2 regions of the Mesobacillus sp. S13 genome follow, and region 1 is predicted to be linked to the other one. Evidence: riboswitches for the same ligand, from Rfam matches in the RefSeq annotation. Region 1 holds a riboswitch; the other holds the start of a gene.
What was found. A riboswitch is a leader RNA that binds a small molecule or an ion and turns the genes downstream of it on or off. The one in region 1 is predicted to bind S-adenosylmethionine.
Positions count from the first base shown of each region.

Region 2: it holds a riboswitch for S-adenosylmethionine, as region 1 does, so the genes downstream of both, LGO15_RS05300 (sugar ABC transporter substrate-binding protein) here and mtnW (2,3-diketo-5-methylthiopentyl-1-phosphate enolase) in region 1, are expected to answer to the same signal.

Region 1 is NZ_CP084622.1:1,549,643-1,553,053, reverse strand. It holds gene LGO15_RS07730 (2-hydroxy-3-keto-5-methylthiopentenyl-1-phosphate phosphatase) at 1-524, opposite strand, end outside; gene mtnW (2,3-diketo-5-methylthiopentyl-1-phosphate enolase) at 521-1,744, opposite strand; SAM riboswitch class I at 1,841-1,947, opposite strand; gene LGO15_RS07720 (pyridoxal phosphate-dependent aminotransferase) at 2,027-3,202, opposite strand; gene LGO15_RS07715 (carbon-nitrogen family hydrolase) at 3,330-3,411, shown strand, end outside.
Region 2 is NZ_CP084622.1:1,042,329-1,045,739, forward strand. It holds gene LGO15_RS05295 (dynamin family protein) at 1-1,120, shown strand, start outside; SAM riboswitch class I at 1,270-1,378, shown strand; gene LGO15_RS05300 (sugar ABC transporter substrate-binding protein) at 1,483-2,580, shown strand; gene LGO15_RS05305 (sugar ABC transporter ATP-binding protein) at 2,843-3,411, shown strand, end outside.

The sequences.
Region 1 (3,411 bases):
GCTTCCAAATCTGTTACGGAGTCACCGATGACTATTTTATATGCGCTCCTTTTTTCCAGCTTTCTCATGATGGATGGTTTACAGCAGCCGCAATCATTTGAACATTGATCATCGCAGCTGTTTGGCCATTCTATTTTTATCGTACTTCCTGTAAAATCCGAACTATTGCAATACACTCCAGCGAGCGGTCCGAATTTTTGAATGATAGGTTCTATGAAAAAATCAATCCCTCCGCTGACGATATAAACAGGTATACCTTCCTCATGTGCATAATCAAGAAACTCTTGAAATCCCGGGCGGATCCTGGCGTTCTGTACAGCAAACTGAATGATTTCTTCCTTCTTCGAAACAGGTAGGAGAGAAAACATTTTCCCGACTCCCTCCCTGATCGAAATCCTGCGGCCCAGCACTGCTTCTTTTATTTCATCCCAGCCATCCGAACCGAATTCATTCATGATGGCTATGATATTGTCCTTTTCTGTTACTGTTCCGTCAAAGTCGCAAAATATTACTGGCTGACTCACTTTGCCACCGCCTCTGATGAGCCCCACAGGCGTATAGCTGTTTTCAATTCATCATGCTCCAGTGACCCTTCTTCAAGGCTTTTTCTCTGGAGTACGGTTTCAATCGCCTGCCTGAAAGCCTTGCCTCCACCCTGTGCTCCACCAGGATGACCATGGACGCCTCCGCCTGCATTTATGATTGAATCAACTCCGAAATCTTTAACTAATAGCGGCACCATTCCAGGATGTATGCCTGCTGATGGAACCGGGAAGGTCCTTTCGTATTGATCCTCAGCAGTCAGTGCCTCAGCAATTGATATCGCCTGCTGCTTTTCAAGTGCCACACTTCCATATGGTGACGGGAAAAGCGAGAAGTCTGCTCCGGCATAGCGGAGTAATTTTCCTAAAAGCAAGGAATGGGAAAAGCCATATTCATCGGCCGATGTCAGCGCACCGCTTACCGCTGGGTGAGCCATGATTGGGATGCTGATTTCATCATCTTCCCTTAGTTCCTGCAAAACATCCAAGCCATAGGCGAACACATTGAACAGCAGTGCATCGGCTCCAAGTTCAGCCGCTTTTCTTGCTTTGTCCTTCAACTGTGAAGTTCTTCCTGTCAGATTGGCCGCATATAAGGTCCTGTGCCCTGTAGTTTCATAGACTTGCTCAAGGACCTCTTTCCCAAGAGTGACCCTCTTTTCAATAGGTGTAAGCTCGTTTTCAAACAGGATTTCATCGTCCTTGATCAGGTCAACTCCTCCAAGGCTTTGTTCTTTAAGCTGTTTTAGCAGAAAATCCATATCACGTCCGATGACACCTTTGAAGATGCTCATAAGCAATGGACGGTCATAGACACCAAGCTTCCTCCTGATTCCTTCAATTCCGAAGCGAGGACCCGGGAAGTGTTTCTTTAACTCTTCACCAAATTCGAGATCGACAAGTTTCACTTTGCCATCAAGCGAGAGTTTTCCAAAAACAGTTGTCAAAATGGCTGGCAGGTCTGGTGAAAAATTGAGGGCAGGATAGGCGATTTTGATTGTTGCCACTGTTTCTGAATTATGGTCCAGGCTCGAGCCTTCTACAGAAACCACTCTTCCCTTATGTTTTCTTAATTGTTTTTGGTCCAGTTCCGGCAGGTCAGTCCAGGATCCCACTGTCAAGCCGAGCGCGATTCCCTCTGCTTTTTTCTGCGGGTTATGTTTGGCGTCATGGACTATGTAAGTCGCTGTAATTTCACTCATGAAGATCAATCCCTTCGATACTTATTGAACCCAGTTGTATTTTGGGCATTAAAAAAACCTCTTCACAAAGAAGAGGTTAGAAAATACACTAAACTCTTCTCATCTTTCAGCTTTCGCTGCAAGAATTAGCACCGTGCCCAGCTTACGCTGGATCGGTTGCCGGGCTTCATCGGGCTCGTCCCTCCGCCTGCTCTTGATAAGAAAATAATTTAATCAAGTTATTTAATTGGTTAAAGTAAATTTGTTAATTAGGATTATGTCAGGTTCATAAAACAATGTCAACTATTTTTTGAATATTTCCAAGCTTTCAATTCTGCTGACTGCTTCCTGCAGTCTCTCTGCCGAAGTCAGCAGTCCCACCCGCACAAAACCTTCTCCATAGTCACCGAATCCTACACCTGGGGCAACTGCTATATGTGCTTTTTCCAGTAAGAAATCCGCAAATTCAACCGAAGTAAATGGTTCTGGAACCTTCAGCCACGCAAAAAATGAGCCCTTTGGAGCAGTAACCTGCCAGCCTATCTTTGTCAGGCCGTCAATAAGTACGTTTCTTCGGGTTTCATATAGATTGTTTAGCTCGGCCACACACTCCTGCTGTCCCAGCAATGCTTCTGCAGCTGCTTCCTGCACTGCACCAAACAAGCTGACATACATATGGTCCTGCAGCAAGTTGATTGCGGCAATCACACTCTTGTTTCCTGCAGCAAAACCAACACGCCATCCAGCCATATTATAAGTTTTTGACAGAGTATAAATTTCGATTCCTACGTCTTTTGCGCCTTCAGACTGTAAAAAGCTTTGTGGGCGGTTCCCGTCAAATCCAATTCCACCATAAGCAAAATCGTGAACGACACAAATCTCATTCTCCCGTGCAAGCTCGATTGTTTCATCAAAAAATTGTTTATCGGCAACTGCCCCTGTAGGATTATTGGGATAGTTAAGGAACATCAACTTGGCTTTATCCAATTGCTCGGCAGCTAACTCTTCATAATCAGGCATAAAGTCATTCTCTTCCCGGAGTGGCATTGTCACCATTTTTGCCCTGGCCAGCTCGACTCCAGACCAGTAGTCAGGATAGCCGGGATCTGGAACGAGAATAGTGTCCCCAGGATTCAACAGACATTGAGGAATTTCTACCAGGCCAGCCTTGCCCCCGAAAAGGATGGCAATTTCTTCTTCCGGATCAAGGTCGACTCCGTACTCCCTTTTATAAAATGTCGCTGCAGCTACTCGTAACGAACGCTGCCCTCTGAAAGGAGAATACTTATGGTTCGCTGGATTCTCTCCAGCTTGCTTCAGTTTTTTAACAATATGCTGCGGTGTCGGTTGGTCAGGGTTTCCCTGGCCAAGATTGATGATGTCTGCCCCTTTTTCTGTATAAGCGCCCACCTTTTGCACCAGTGAAGCAAAAAACTGCTTGGGCAGGCTCTTTAGTAAATCTGACTGTGGAAATTCCATTTTCTCACCTGCTTAGGATTTATATGTTTATTTTAAAATTTTAATTTGAAATTCTAGTCACAAATGATATAACGTAAATAGTAACTTGTAAAGATATAATTTTCAGAAATTATGGCGGTGATGAATGATGAAATTTAAAATAGCATGCCTACAAATGGATATTGCGTTTGGAGATCCTGAAACAAATTACAAAAATGCAGCCAAACTGA
Region 2 (3,411 bases), 510 kb from region 1:
GGCAATAGAAGTATTTGACCAAACATCAGCGGAAATCAGCCAATACTATCCTGAAGCAAAGATGTTCGCTTTCTCAGCTACTTATGACATAGGCAAGCAGTTGAGAGATTTCTCTGATTTTATCCAAGCAAACAGAAGCACAGTAGACTTCGAGCAGGAGCGCATAGCAAAACTGCAATTCTTTGTGAGAAGGGCGATCACATATTTGCTTGATAAACGGATTGAAATTGAAAATGACCATATGGAAACAATCAGCTGGAACGAAGAGATGGTAAGCAAGCTGAATGGTGCGATCAATCAGCTGGGTGACATCGAGGAAGAGAAATCGAAATCCATTCAGAAGTCGTACCGTAAAATCAAGGACGAAACCCGTACGGAAATCATTGAAAAAATTCCGGGAATCCTGCGGAGTTGTTCTGAATTGGTAACAGAGGATAGCGATTTCGGAAAAATCCATACTGAAATGGATGAAGCGATGAACAAGAAGATAAGAGAATATCTTGATGAAACACTGTTGCCGAAATTCCATGAGGATTTGCAGAGCTGGATTCAGCATTCGAAGGACGAATTCGATCATAGCCAAAACTACCTGAATGAAATGGCTGACGGTTTCAACTCGATGTATGGAGATGAACGGATCAGCCTGGACTGCGATTTCAGGGTACTTGATGATTGGCGCCGCGATGCAAGCCGGATGACGAACGGCGTTCACTATGAAAAAATCAACATCATGAACCGCTCGACACCACAGCAATTCTTCCTGAAGAGCGCAGGCAAGCTGCTAGGCGTGCTGCCGCAAAACAATGCGATGCTTTATAACCGATACAAAACCTATCTGGAGACAGAAGATTATTATGAGATCGGCGTAACCACTGCGAAAAGATTCCTGCAGCAATTCGAGATTTTTGAAAAATCGATTGAACGAGATGTGAACCTGTTCTTCAAAAATCCATTCAACGTTCTAGAAAAAGCAGTGGAAGATGCCAATTCCGAAATCGAGTATGGCAAGACGGAACTTGAAAAAATGAGAATCAACCCAGAACTGTACCGCGACCCTTTGACACTGTACGAAGTGAAGCTTCGCCAGTTTGAATGGATGACCGCAGCAGGAAGGGGTTAATTGAAAAGGAAGATTCCTAAGCGGAGTCTTCCTTTTTGCTTGGTGTGAAAAAAGAATAAAATTAAATTTTCGAAATAATATTGACAATATGAGTATAGGAGTTTAAAGTAAAATTTATCGATTTGCAACATTAACTCAATAAAGAAATTCTCTTATCAAGAGTGGCAGAGGGACTGGCCCTATGACGCCCAGCAACCGTTCCAAGTGGAATTGGTGCTAAATCCTGCAAAACAATTTTTTTGTTTTGAAAGATAAGAGAGGAATCCGACCTTTGCATTTTTACTGCGTTTGAAACCTCTCTTTTCTGGAGAGGTTTTTTTATTTGTGTTAGTCAGGCAGATCAATCAAAGGGGGAAATTCAGATGAAAAAAGGAATGAAAAAAGTATTTTTAGGTGCAGTTGCTTCCGCATTGCTGCTGACAGGCTGTGGCGGAGGAGAGACGAAGACGGCCTCCGGTCCTGTTGAGGGAGTTCCGGAGCGATTTGCCAAAGGTGAGGAAGTCAAAATTAAAGTTATCCGCAAGATTGGCGGAGACGACCATACTGCACAATTTTTAGCCGGAGCGAAAGCAGAAGGAGAAGCTCTTGGCTTTAAGGTAGACGTTTTTACTGCGAATGGAGATACAGCAAAATTCCATGACGCGATTAACCAAGGGCTGCAGCAGGATTATGATGGATTCATCATCTCGCATGGTGACGATGCGGCAACAGTAGATGATGTGAAAAAGTTAGTGGATGAGGGCAAAAGTGTTGTAACTTTTGATTCGAATCCAGACCTTGCTCAGGTAGAAGGTGTCACTCTTACTTCCCAGGACGATGAAGCCCTCGCCACTCAGGCGCTAGACCAGCTTGTGAAAGACCAAAATGGCGAAGCAAATATCGTTTATCTATGGGTAGATGGCTTCCCGCCGATGGTAAGAAGAAATAAAGTTTACCAGGAAACCTTAAAGGCGAATCCAGGAATCAAAGAGGTTGAGAGATTCGGAGTGGCTGCAGCCGATACTAGCGTACAGACGCAGAACGCTGTTGCAGCGATGTTGAATAAGCATCCAAAAGGAGAAATTGACGCGATTTTCGCAACTTGGGACGCATTTGCGATCGGTGCAGCACGTGCCATCAAGGAAGCAGGCCGCGATGAAATCAAGATTTACGGAATTGATGTTTCCAATGCTGACCTGCAGGAAATCCAGGGAGATGGAAGCTCATGGAAATACACGGCCGCTGTTGACCCGAAGCTGATTGGGGAAGTGAATATGAGATTGCTTGCGAAAAAGCTTGCCGGTGAAGAAACTCCAGCAAGCTATGACCTTGAAGCATCACTGATTTCACAGGAAGAGCTGCAGCAGTCAAAAGAACCGGTGAACATGGCAAATTTAGCTGAAATCATCGAAGGCTGGGGCAAATCCGATGCATTTTTGGAAGACTGGATGGAGAAATTGAAGGATCATTATAAGAAATAAATATGGAAATGGTTGGTTGAGAAGTTTTTATAGCTGAAAAAAATATTATATAGCGACTTTCTCGATTATATAGCGACTTTTTCAATAATATAGCGACTTTATTGGTTTTATAGCGACTTTTCAATTTATATAGCGAGAATTTCACTTTTATAGCGAATTGGAAATTCTGTGCGATTTTTTCCAGTTTACACTCAATCAAAACAGGCACTCTCAAACTTAAGAGAGTGTCTGCTTTGCAGAATGATAGAGAGGAGACATCGGGATGGAACTTCAAATGAAAAACATCAGTATTGAGTTTCCGGGAGTGCTTGCGCTGAATAAGGTGGATTTCAGCACAGAAACGGGCAGGATCCATGCGTTGATCGGTGCGAATGGCGCTGGCAAATCCACATTAATGAAGGTGCTTTCTGGAGCACACGACCATTTCACCGGTGAAATCCAGCTTGATGGCAGGAAGGTGGAAATCCGCAAGCCGGCAGATGCGCAGAAACTCGGAATCCAGACGGTATACCAGGAGGTTGATACAGCAATCATCCCGTCGCTGACTGTAGCAGAAAATATCATGCTTAATCACACAGTGCAGGGAATGAAAAACAAGCATTGGGTGAATTGGAAACAGCTTTTCAATCAGGCAGAGGCCATTTTATCAGACATGCACCTACAGATTCCCGTAAAAAAGCTGGCCGGGGATCTGACCCTCGCCGAAAAACAGCTTGTTCTGATTGCCCGGGCAATTTCAAGTGAATGTTCATTTTTAATCCTTGATGAACCAACCGCTCCTCTCAGCCATATCGAAACGACTGAACTGTTCAGAATTACAAGGGACCTGGC